DNA from 4 places in the Psychrobacillus sp. NPDC096389 genome. Region 1 is predicted to be linked to each of the others. Evidence: riboswitches for the same ligand, from Rfam matches in the RefSeq annotation. Region 1 holds a riboswitch; each other region holds the start of a gene.
What was found. A riboswitch is a leader RNA that binds a small molecule or an ion and turns the genes downstream of it on or off. The one in region 1 is predicted to bind S-adenosylmethionine.

Region 1 (3,172 bases):
TATATTAGCTTCAAAAGGTGCGCATAAATTAGAGGACGGACAAGTATTAATAGACAACTCTCCTCAGTTTTTAAGAGAAACGGTGGAGAATAGTTTGCGTAGCCTTCAAACAGACTACATCGATCTATTTTATATACATTATCCAGATGAAAATACGCCAAAAGCAGAAGCAATCGGCACACTTCATCGCTTAAAAGAAGAAGGAAAAATACGGGCCATCGGAGTATCGAATTTTAATTTGGAACAATTAAAAGAAGGCAATCAGGATGGATATATTGATGTGCTACAATCAGGTTACAATTTACTAAAACGGGATGCAGAAAATGAATTTCTACCATATACGATAGAGCATAATATCTCGTTTATCCCTTATTTCCCCCTAGCATCTGGTTTACTTACTGGAAAATTTGATAAAAATAGTACATTCGAAGATGGTCGTTCCAAAAATCCATTGTTCCAAGGCGAAGTTTTCGTTCATAACTTAGATAAAGTAGAACAGCTGCGTCACATCGCTCATGATAAAAACGTAGGAGTTTCCAATATTGTGCTTGCCTGGTATTTATCACAAGCTGGTATCGATGTAATAATTCCTGGAGCGAAAAAACCTGAGCAAGTATTAGATAATCTTCAAACATTAGAAGTTCAACTTTCCACTGATGAGATTGCGGAAATTGATCGTATTTTTAAATAATCAAAAGCACAGAGCGGTATTTCGCTCTGTGCTTTTCTGTTGTTTATTCCCATTCGTAAGGTGTTTCTTGGTAGACATAATAGTTCAACCAGTTGGAAAATAATAAATGCGTATGGGAACGCCATGTATTTAATGGAGCTTTGGATGGGTCATTATTCGGAAAATAATTTTCTGGTACGTCGATGTCAATTCCCTTTTCCAGATCACGGTTATATTCATCTGCTAAAGTTGTTGCATCATACTCTAAATGGCCAGTAACCATAATATGTTTTTCGTCTTTGGAAATGATCAGAAAAACGCCCGCATCGTCAGATTTGGAAAGTATGTTAAGTCTCGGATCATTTTTAATTTCGTCATAAGAAATGGATGTATAACGAGACACCGGAGCGTTAAAAACATCGTTAAATCCCCGTACAAGATTAACTGTTAGATCAGATAAACGATGATCGAACACACCAAAGCACTTCTTTGGTAAGTCGTATTTATCAATTCCATAATGATGGTATAAAGCAGCTTGCGCTCCCCAACAAATATGGAAAACAGATGTAACATTCGTTTTTGTCCAATCCATAATTTTCGTCATTTCATCCCAATAATTCACCTCTTCAAATTGTAGATGCTCAATTGGTGCCCCAGTAATAATCATACCATCGAATTTACGTTGCTTGATCTCTTCAAAGGTTGTATAAAATGTATCTAAATGCGTTTTACTTACATTTTTAGATTCATGTGAAGCCATGTTCATAAAAGTAACATTCACTTGTAGTGGTGTATTCCCTAATAGCCTTAATAGTTGCAGTTCTGTTTTCTCTTTTTCAGGCATTAAGTTTAAAATGATGATGTTCATAGGACGGATATCCTGCCCAGTAGCGCGTTCCTCGTCCATTACGAATATTTTTTCTTTTTCTAAGTTTTTTATTGCTGGTAACTGTTTCGGTACATTAATCGGCATTTTTTCCCTCTTCCTTTCTATGTAACATAAAAACCCTCTTTTCTCATGGGATAAGAAAAGAGGGTGTATTGATAGCTCTCAGTTCTTATCTCTCAAGATCAAAAATCTTGTAGGAGTTAGCACCTTTCTGACAATATCAGAGGTTGCTGAAGCTTCACAGGGCCATGTCCCTCTGCTTCTCTTGATAAGAATATTTAATTTGTTTATTTATGTAATCTAGTAAATACTACCATGAGCAAAACATTTATGCAACATTTGAAATTTTATAATAAAAAGCTCTTTTTATTAAATTACACGACAATTAAATGGTGTTTATTTCAAAAAATATCGTTCGACTTCATTCCAACTATTCAATCGTGTAAATCTATTTTCATTCCTATTATGCGGGGCTGTAAATAAAATTCGCTCCCCGCAAAAAACGAAATGCTTTTCATTCAAGAAAGGAAAATGCTTTTTTAACCATTGGTATTTAGGTGCTAATGATGCGGGAAACTCCATAGCCGCCGTAACAATGAAAATATCATATTGCTCACTTAATCGGCGCAATGCCCCTTGACTTCCCTCCATAACATCCAATTCCAGAAAAAAAGATTCCTCCGCCAAATAATCATTCACTTTCTCTTTAAAACGGTGATCTAGCTCAGATAAAAGTTTTCCATGAAGATGATCCGCCGTATAGTTTGAATGAAATTCAGCATTAAATAGCTGTAGACATTTCAAGCTAAAAGCCGAAATTACTTCATCCATATCAATTGCAATGCGTTTCAATTTTCATTCTCCATCCATTTCTCCAATAATTTCTCTAATAGCTGCTCATGTTGGTTTTTAGTTTCTAGTAATCGCTCGTAATTCTCCCAATCATTTTCCAACTCGATTTGACTATTTATTGTATTAATTTCTAATTCTAATGCAGCAATTTCCTCTTCTATTGGTTGAGCATGTTTTATCTTTGTTTGATTGTTCTTTGCTGGTTCCTTTATTTTCACTAAGTTAATAGAAGGGGTTTTCGCTTGTAACTCCTCCCATTTTGCACGAGCCCACTCATATGGACCTTCAAAAGTAGTTAACTGCCCTTGATCTAGCCATACAGTTCTAGGGAATAATTTGTTTAAAAAGTAGCGATCGTGAGAGACAGCCAGTATTGTTCCTTGGAAGTCTTCCATAGCATCTTCCAATACTTCTCTAGAATCTATATCTAGATGATTCGTCGGTTCATCTAACATCAATAAATTGATATCTTGATGCATAAGCTGAGCAAGGCGAAGACGCATTCGTTCTCCCCCGCTTAAATCACCTACTCGTTTAAACACATCGGGTCCGTAAAACATAAATTTAGCTAATATGTGGCGGGCATCCCCTTCAACGACGTTTACTTCACTGCGAAACACATCGATTAGTCGAGCTTTCGGATCTGCAATAAGGAAATGCTGTGAAAGAAAGCCAACACGAACATTGCTACCGAGTCGAGCTATTCCTTTATCAACTGGTACTTCTCCTCGTATTAAATTTAAAATCGTCGACTTACCAGT
Region 2 (3,172 bases), on a different contig from region 1:
ATCCGATACACCTTCACGTATCGATTGCTTTTGCCCCAAAATATTCTCTTTAATCGGCAAATATTCTGGAGGTGCAAATTTTTTCATAATCGAGATGATATTATCTTGCGTTGTAATAGTGCCATCAAAATCGCAAAAGATAACTAGTTTCTTCATAGTATTTACCCCCATAATTCGATTGCTGACTTGAGTTCAGCATGCTGCTTTGCCGCTTCCGTAAGCGATATTCCAGCAAGCACGGCTTCCACAGCTTGTTTAAAGGCAAGTCCTCCACCAATCGCACCAGCAGGGTGTCCATGTACCCCGCCCCCAGCATTAATAATGCTATCAATTCCGTAGTCTTGCATTAATAGAGGTACTAAACTTGGATGTATACCTGCAGAAGGAACTGGGAAAGTTCGTTTTACGCTACTAGCTTTTGTTAGTTCTTCTCCTAAAGAAAGAGCTGCTTTTTTCTCAAGCGCAACACTACCATAAGGAGAAGGGAATAATGAAAAATCTGCCCCAGCATAGCGAGTTAATTTGCCTAGTAAAAGAGCTGTTGCAACACCGTAAAACGGGGAAGAAGTGAACGCTCCACTATAGGCTGGATGAGCCATAAATGGCAGTTGAATGTCATCATCTTCTACAAGTTCTTGGAGCACGTCCAACCCGTATGCATGGACATTAAATAATAAAGCATCTGCTCCAAGTTCTTTCGCTATTTTTGCTTTTTCGCGTAACTGTGTTGTCCGTCCAGATAAATTCACTGCATAAAGCGTACGATGTCCAGTTTCTTCATACACTTGGCGTAATACTTCCTGGGCGGTTGTAATTCGCTTTTCAAAAGGAGTGAGCGGATTGTCAAAAAGAATTTCATCGTCTTTTACAAGATCAACTCCTCCAAGAGCCTGATGTCGAAGTTGTTCTGCTAAATAATCGATATCCCGTCCTATGACTCCTTTGAATATGCTCATAATGAGTGGCCGATTATGTACATTTAACAAGTTTCTTATATGTTCAATACCAAATCTAGGTCCAGGAAACTTTGCTAAAAGCTCTGGAGAAAACTCTAAGTCTAATAGCTTTATTTCACCGTCTAATGATAATTTACCGAAAACAGTTGTTAAGATGGCAGGCAAATCAGCGGAAAAGTTAGCACTAGGATACTCTATTTTTATCTCTGCTCTAATTTGTTCTGGTTTAGATGGATGTTGTACATTTTCAAACTCCGTAATAGATACAACATTCCCTTTATGCTGTTTTAATTGTTGCTGTTCAAGTAAAGGTAAATCTGTCCAGGACCCAATCGTTAAACCTAAAGCAATGCCCTCTGCCTTTTTTTCGAATGATCCTGGATTTCCGTACAATTGATAAACAGAAGTTACTCCACTCATGTTATTAATCTCCTTTGTTGAATAAAGATAAAAAAACCTCTTCAAATAAGAAGAGGTTAAAGGTTTAACGACTTCTTATTTCTCAGTCAATTGACTGCAAGAATTAGCACCGTATCCATTCGTTGGACCGGTTGCCGGGTATCATAGGGCTCGTCCCTCCACCTGCTCTAAATAAGAAAATATATTTAATTAAGATTTCAGTTTATTGTCAAATTAATAATGATTATTTCATGCAATTGAAATAATGTCAACACAAAATTTAGAGTTTTTATAAAATTAAAAAAGTCTGTTGACATTCCTTTTTCGAATGTGCTAGGATTCTAATCAAATAACATTACGTTAAAAATAATAGCACTCTTATCAAGAGCAGGCTGAGGGTAATGGCCCGATGAAGCCCAGCAACCGACCGTAATACCGTTGTGAGACGGGGCGCTTTTTGCGCCGAGATAACATTCTCTTAAGGCACGGTGCTAATTCCATCAGAAAGGGAACTTTCTGAAAGATAAGAGGCGAGAAAACTCTTATTCTACGCCTCTTTCATTGGAAAGAGGTTTTTTATTTTGTAAAGAAAGGTAGAGAAAAATGACAATTGCAACGAAGAAACAATACGAGTCTTTAACAGAAGAGCAGGCAATAGTATACATCAAAGAACAAGGTCTATTTTCAAATGGATTGGAATTAGAATGTAGCGAAATTGGTGATGGTAATTTAAATTATGTATTTCGCATTCGAGATACTAAAAGTGGAAAAGGAATTATTGTAAAACAAGCATTGCCATATGCAAAGGTAGTCGGTGAGAGTTGGCCACTAACATTAAAGCGTGCACAAATTGAAGCGAATGCGCTAAAAAAACACGGGGAATTTGCGACAGGGCTAGTACCTGAAGTATATGTAATTGATGAAGATTTGGCGATTACAGTGATGGAAGACTTATCTCATTTGACCATTGCAAGAGAAGGATTGATCCGCCTGGAATCCTATCCAAAATTAGCAACAGATATTGGGGAATATCTTGCACAAACCCTATTCCATACGTCCGATTTTGCATTACATCCTTTTGAAAAAAAGAAACTAGTTTCAGAGTTTTCCAATCCTGAGCTATGTAAAATTACAGAAGATCTAATTTTTACGGATCCATTTTTTGATTATGAAACAAATGACTTTGAACCTGCGTTACGAGTAGATGTAGAAGCCATTTGGAGTAATGAGCTTTTAAAATTGGAAGTTGCCAAATTGAAGAAAAGCTTTTTAACAGAAACGGAAGCATTACTGCACGGAGATTTGCATACAGGTAGTATTTTTGCGAGTGAAACAGAAACAAAAGTAATTGATCCAGAATTCGCCTTTTACGGACCAATTGGCTTTGATGTTGGACTATTTCTAGCTAACTTGATCTTTCAAACGATTACAAGAGAAGGAGAGAGCCGAGTTGTAATCCATCAGCATATTGAAAAGACATGGGAAGTATTTTCGAGTAAATTTTCGGAACTTTGGAAAAAAGAAGCGGTTGAATCTTATAAAGATACTGAAGGATTTGAAGCGTATGTATTGGATAAAGTTTTCCAAGATACACTTGGCTTTGCTGGTTGTGAATTAATCAGACGTACAATCGGTTTAGCACATGTAAAAGATTTGGATGGAATTTTAGATGATGCAGAAAGAATTTCAGCGAAGAAACAAGCTTTACAGATAGGAGAATTATTCATCTTAAAGCGTAAAGAAATTAGTTCAATTCAATCAGTAATCCAATTACTCGAGGAGTTGCAAAAATGAGTATCCCCTTATCAATCAAATGG
Region 3 (3,172 bases), on a different contig from region 1:
GACAGCGTGTGGTGTATTAGAAGCACCTACTACTAATTTGCTGCTATCGTCATCTCCACAAGCCGCAAGTGTTAATGCACTTACTGATAATAATGCTCCTGCTAAAAATTTCTTCATCTGTATTCTCTCCTTTAAATTTTCCCCATTTTTATATGTGATCGGGTAAACCCGCGAACACCTAACGTTTATCTATTTTTGTTGTAATCATATCGCCGACCCATTGGATGATAAATACAATGATCAATATTAAAATCGTTGCCATTAAAGTAACATCTTCTCTATTACGTTGAAAACCATCTAGAAAAGCGAGTGTCCCTAAACCACCGGCCCCAATTACTCCCGCCATCGCCGTATAACCAACAAGCGAAATACAAGTTACTGTAATCCCAGAAACTAAAGCTGGCATCGATTCTGGAAGTAAAACCTTCCATATAATAGTAGAGGTTTTAGCACCCATTGATCTTGCCGCTTCTAAAACACCTTTATCAATTTCTCGTAAACCTATTAACACCATACGTGCATAGAACGGGGCAGCACCAATGACAAGGGCTGGGAACGCTGCATTCGGACCACGGATTGTATCAAGAAGTAATTTTGTAAAAGGAATTAATAATATGATTAAAATAATAAAAGGAATAGAACGGAAAATATTAACAAAAGCACCCGTTAACCAGTTCGCCAGTTTATTTGCCCATGCTTGATGTGGACTTGTTAAAAACAATAAGAGACCAAGTGCTAAACCCAAAATGGCTGTTAATATAGTAGAAATTGCTGTCATATATAATGTTTCGAGTGCTGCTTCCCACATCTTAGGCCAATCAACATTCGGAAAAAGCGTATTAATCATTGTTGATCACCTCTGTACTTACTTTTTGTTCATGTATAAATCGAATCGCTTCATCGACCGCTAATGCATCTCCATCTATTTGAAGAACTAACGTACCAAATGCACCGCTTTTTGTATGCGAAATATTTCCTTGGACGATATTTACTTCTAATTCAAACTGTTTGATAAGTCTTGAAAGAATTGGTTGTTCCGTCTGTTCTCCGACGAAAACAAGCTTGATCAGCTTTCCATTTGGATATAGATCAACTAAATTTTGTAACGTCTGCTGTGCTTGTCCTGTTTCTGATACTTGCGATACAAATCGCTTCGTAATCGGTTGTTGTGGGTTTTGGAAGACTTCTAGCACGTCGCCTTCTTCTACAACATGACCACCTTCCATTACGGCCACTCGATTACAAATTTTTTGAATGACTTGCATTTCATGCGTGATTAATACTATTGTTAAACCCAGTTTTTCATTGATGCTAACTAATAAATCTAAAATTGCATCTGTTGTTTCTGGATCTAGTGCAGATGTTGCTTCATCACAGAGTAAAACTTCTGGACGATTTGCTAATGCACGCGCAATCCCTACGCGCTGTTTCTGCCCGCCTGATAGTTGGGAAGGATAATAATTTCCTCTACCTTCTAACCCAACCAGTTCGATCAATTCATCTACGCGAGCTTTTCGCTGATCTTTTGGAACACCCGCAATTTCAAGTGGAAATGCAATATTTTCTGCAACCGTTCGGGACCATAACAAATTAAAATGTTGGAAAATCATACTTACTTTATGTCGAACTTGACGAAGCTTGTCCTCATTTATCGTAGTGATTTCTTTGCCATTTACTATTATTTGTCCGGCCGTTGGTTTCTCTAATCCATTGAGTAAACGGATTAATGTACTTTTTCCGGCACCACTATATCCAATAATACCGAAAATCTCGCCTTGCTTTATGTCAAGATTTACATCATCAACAGCAATAATCGTACCTTGTTTCGTTTGGAACTTCTTTGAAACGTCTTTTAAACGAATCATGTAAATCTCACCTTTCCTTAAACCGTAAAAAATCCCTTCTGCAATAGAGCAGAAGGGAAGTAAGTTTTCTATCTAAATAGAACTTATCCATTCTCTCATTTTCCAAAGCATTCGCTTTGTGTGATTTGGCACCATTTCATTTACATGACGGTTGCCGGGCTTCGTCGGGCACTTCCCTCCACCTCTCTTAATAAGAGCGACACTATTCGATTAAGTTGAATATTATCATGCCATTACTTGCTTGTCAATATCTTTAATGGTCTCTAACAAATATGGCACAGATTGAAATGCGTATATTTTTTTATAGACGCGTCCCTGTTTGGCGATTAACAAACATGGGACGCTCTCTATTTCATATTCCATTGCTAGGTTTTCTAAATAATTTATATTTGCTTGACCTACTGGATTTGGCACTAATTCATTGATCACTTGCATCATCTTACTTGCTACCATGCAAGTACCACACATCGGTGTATACAGATAGAATAGCGAAAGCTGTCCATCATTTTTATAGTACTCCCACTGTTCGCGCGTCCATTCATTCACAAAACATCATCCTAAAGTAGAAATTCTTTTTTCACTTTAATGTTAACACGTTTCAGTATAGAAGCCAAAACTTTGAAAGGGGTGTTGGCCACTTCACAATACATCGGATTTGTGTATAAATGAATTGCTTCTGGATATTCTTTTCGGACGATCGAACGTATTTGCTCCCCCGATTTATCTGCATCTAAAAAAGCATAAATTGGAAAATCATCATAGGGACTTAAAATTTCTTCTAGTTTTACATTGGAGATCGTGCCATTCGTACAAATAATTTCTGGGGATTCATCAAGAAGTCGTAAAAGTTGAAGCTTATCCGACCTTCCTTCAACGAGAATTACTTTTTCACTAAAAACATTAGCCAATTAGCTTCTCTCCCTAATTATATCGTTAACTTAGTATATGAAAAAAACGCCGACAATTAACCGGCGTTTTCATTATTATTCTGAAATTAATTCTTCGTATTTTTCCGCGGATAATAAACCATCAATTTCTGAAGCATCTGATGGTTCAACGACGATCATCCATGCATTTTCATACGGAGATTCGTTTACAAATTCAGGGCTATCTTCTAGCTCGCTATTTACTTCTATAACTTTTCCGCTTATTGGAGCATAAAGTTCTGAAACAGTTTTTACTGATTCAACACTACCAAATGGATCTCCTGCTTTAATATCGTCTCCCACTTGTGGAAGTTCAACAAATACGATATCTCCTAGTTCAGATTGTGCAAAATGAGTAATACCGATACGTGCATTTCCACC
Region 4 (3,172 bases), on a different contig from region 1:
TCTGCGTAAACAGTTGCATGCAATGGTAAGAACGGTGAACCGAAGCAAGTAGAAAATGCTGGTTGTGGCGATGTAATTCCACGTTCTGTTCCTGCAAGTTTCGATGTAAACCCACTTAAAAAGTGGTACATTGCTTGTTCTTTCGTTAGTTTACTGATTGGAGGCAACACGCCGAATGCATCAGCTGTTAAGAAAACAATTGTATTCGGATGACCAGCGATAGAAGGGTCTACAATGTTGTCGATATTTTGAATTGGATATGCTGCACGTGTATTTTCTGTTAATGAATCATCTGCATAGTCCGCAACGCCAGTTTCTGGATCTACTACGACATTCTCTAAAACTGTTCCGAATGAAATAGCATCAAAAATTTGTGGTTCGTTTTCACGAGTTAAGTCGATACATTTAGCGTAGCAGCCACCTTCGATATTAAATACGCCGTTATCAGACCAACCGTGCTCGTCGTCTCCGATTAACTTACGGCCTGCATCTGCAGATAGTGTTGTTTTCCCTGTACCAGATAAACCGAAGAACAATGCAACGTCTCCTGCTTCTCCAACGTTTGCAGAACAATGCATTGGAAAAATGTTTTGTTCTGGTAATAAATAGTTCATAATAGAGAAGATGGATTTTTTCATTTCTCCAGCATATTCCGTTCCACCGATTAATACGATACGTTTTTCCATGGAAACGATGATGAATGTTTCCGTTTTAGTGCCATCGATAGCCGGATCTGCTTTGAAGTTTGGTGCACTTACAATAGTGAAATCTGCTTGATGCGTTGTCAGTTCTTCTTCCGTAGGACGGATGAATAATTGGTGGGCAAATAAATTATGCCATGCAAATTCATTGATCACTTGAATGCCAAGACGGGATTCTTTGTCTGCTCCCGCAAATCCTTTAAAGACAAATAATTCTTCTTGTTCTTTTAAATAGTTCGTTACTTTTTTATATAGTGCTTCAAAAATTTCAGAAGAGATAGGTTGGTTTACGGAACCCCAATCGATTTTGTCTTTAGAGATAGATTCTTCTACGATATATTTATCTTGTGGGGAACGGCCTGTGTATTTACCTGTTTCTGCTTTTACAGCACCTGTAGAAGTTAAAACAGCTTCTCCTCTAGATGTTGCTTTTTCCACAAGTTGCGGCACTGATAATTGTACGCTAATATTGTTTCCAGCTAGCAATTCGTTCAGTTCACTCACCGTATCGATTGAATTCATATTGTATTTACCATCCTTTTTTCATTTTTTCCTCAATGGTGGAGGAATTTTTCGTTTATATGTGAATTAGTATAACACATTAAGTTAAATAGTCTATACTAATTAATGTATTATTTTTTTATCTTTCTTAATAGGCATTAAAAAAATATTGACATTTGGATGCGGTTTCCGTATGATGTTAAATTGAACGGATACTCTTATCCCGAGCTGGTGGAGGGGTCAGGCCCTATGAAACCCGGCAACCTGTAATTTCATTTATTACAAAGGTGCCCAACCTGAGACAAGGTGTGATTCCTTGATTGATAAGAGTGAAAGGTGCTTATGAAATTAATACCTTTCCTCATGTACATTTACGTGAGTGAGAGGTTTTTTTATATTACATCGCCCTTTATCCTTGTGTGCCAAGTCCGAAACGGCTTCAAGTTTAATCCATTTGAAATGGCTTGACATGGGAATGAGTACCGTATCAATTCTTGAGAGAAATCTCGCAGGATATAGGAGGAATATTCTATGACACAACGCCGATTATTTACATCGGAATCAGTTACAGAAGGGCATCCAGACAAAATTTGCGATCAAATTTCAGATGCTATTTTAGATGCCATTTTAACAGAAGATCCAAATGCACGTGTTGCTTGTGAAACAAGTGTAACAACAGGTCTTGTTTTAGTTGCAGGAGAAATTACAACGTCTACTTATGTAGATATCCCGAAAGTAGTACGTTCTACGATTAAAGAAATTGGTTACACACGTGCTAAATACGGTTTTGACTCGGAAACATCTGCAGTATTAACTGCAATTGACGAGCAATCTGTTGATATCGCGATGGGTGTTGACCAAGCGTTAGAAGCTCGTGAAGGATCTATGACAGATTCAGACATCGAAGCAATTGGAGCAGGGGACCAAGGATTAATGTTTGGTTACGCATGTAACGAAACACCAGAACTTATGCCACTTCCAATTAGTTTAGCGCATAAGCTGTCACGTCGTTTAGCAGAAGTGCGTAAAGATGAAACATTAGATTACTTACGCCCAGATGGTAAAACACAAGTAACAGTGGAATATGATGAGCAAAATAATCCAGTTCGTATTGATACGATTGTTATTTCTACTCAGCATCATCCGGAAATCACGCTAGAACAAATTCAAAAAGATTTAAAAGAAGTAGTGATCAACCCGATTGTTCCTGCTCAATTAATCGATGAAAATACAAAATACTTTATCAACCCAACTGGCCGTTTTGTAATTGGTGGACCTCAAGGGGATGCTGGTTTAACAGGTCGTAAAATTATCGTAGATACTTACGGAGGATACGCACGTCACGGAGGCGGTGCTTTCTCTGGTAAAGATCCAACGAAAGTAGACCGTTCTGCTGCATACGCTGCTCGTTATGTGGCAAAAAATGTTGTCGCTGCAGGACTTGCAGACCGCTGTGAAGTACAATTGGCATATGCAATTGGTGTAGCACAACCTGTATCTATCGCTGTTGACACATTTGGTACTGGAAAAGTAGAAGAGGCGCAATTAGTATCACATATTCGTGAACTATTCGACCTGCGTCCAGCAGGTATTATTAAAATGCTAGACCTACGTCGCCCAATCTACAAACCAACTGCAGCTTATGGTCACTTCGGTCGTACAGACATCGACGCACCATGGGAAAAAACAGATAAAGCAGATGCTTTAAAAGAAAAAGCAGGATTATAATAATTAAAAGCGATACCTTCCTTGATCCTTAAGGAAAGTATCGCTTTTTTTATCGCTTAGGAAATCATAAAAATGAGAGTCAGATAAGCTGATTCTAAAATTGAGCGCAGTAAAGGGATAATGCGTCGTAGAAAGTTCTATTAGGTGACCGCTAAGATTTTCGCTGCAGTCGAACGCTTTTTAGCCGGGTGAGCGATGAGCCATCCTCGCCTGTAGCGAAAATCAATGAAAACTGCTTGTTT

Region 2: another riboswitch for S-adenosylmethionine. It lies ahead of ACIQ38_RS16540 (2,3-diketo-5-methylthiopentyl-1-phosphate enolase); the one in region 1 lies ahead of metA (homoserine O-acetyltransferase MetA).
Region 3: another riboswitch for S-adenosylmethionine. It lies ahead of ACIQ38_RS09615 (methionine ABC transporter ATP-binding protein); the one in region 1 lies ahead of metA (homoserine O-acetyltransferase MetA).
Region 4: another riboswitch for S-adenosylmethionine. It lies ahead of metK (methionine adenosyltransferase); the one in region 1 lies ahead of metA (homoserine O-acetyltransferase MetA).

Annotation. Positions count from the first base shown of each region.
Region 1 is NZ_JBIWFB010000005.1:138,473-141,644, forward strand. It holds gene ACIQ38_RS14010 (aldo/keto reductase) at 1-691, shown strand, start outside; gene metA (homoserine O-acetyltransferase MetA) at 735-1,643, opposite strand; SAM riboswitch class I at 1,726-1,834, opposite strand; gene ACIQ38_RS14020 (5' nucleotidase, NT5C type) at 1,956-2,411, opposite strand; gene abc-f (ribosomal protection-like ABC-F family protein) at 2,408-3,172, opposite strand, start outside.
Region 2 is NZ_JBIWFB010000007.1:75,336-78,507, forward strand. It holds gene ACIQ38_RS16535 (2-hydroxy-3-keto-5-methylthiopentenyl-1-phosphate phosphatase) at 1-156, opposite strand, end outside; gene ACIQ38_RS16540 (2,3-diketo-5-methylthiopentyl-1-phosphate enolase) at 162-1,376, opposite strand; SAM riboswitch class I at 1,449-1,554, opposite strand; SAM riboswitch class I at 1,731-1,885, shown strand; gene mtnK (S-methyl-5-thioribose kinase) at 1,959-3,149, shown strand; gene mtnA (S-methyl-5-thioribose-1-phosphate isomerase) at 3,146-3,172, shown strand, end outside.
Region 3 is NZ_JBIWFB010000003.1:49,847-53,018, forward strand. It holds gene ACIQ38_RS09605 (MetQ/NlpA family ABC transporter substrate-binding protein) at 1-117, opposite strand, end outside; gene ACIQ38_RS09610 (methionine ABC transporter permease) at 179-847, opposite strand; gene ACIQ38_RS09615 (methionine ABC transporter ATP-binding protein) at 840-1,865, opposite strand; SAM riboswitch class I at 1,958-2,062, opposite strand; gene ACIQ38_RS09620 (thioredoxin family protein) at 2,091-2,411, opposite strand; gene ACIQ38_RS09625 (toprim domain-containing protein) at 2,423-2,773, opposite strand; gene gcvH (glycine cleavage system protein GcvH) at 2,849-3,172, opposite strand, start outside.
Region 4 is NZ_JBIWFB010000002.1:16,571-19,742, forward strand. It holds gene pckA (phosphoenolpyruvate carboxykinase (ATP)) at 1-1,223, opposite strand, end outside; SAM riboswitch class I at 1,418-1,532, shown strand; gene metK (methionine adenosyltransferase) at 1,734-2,930, shown strand.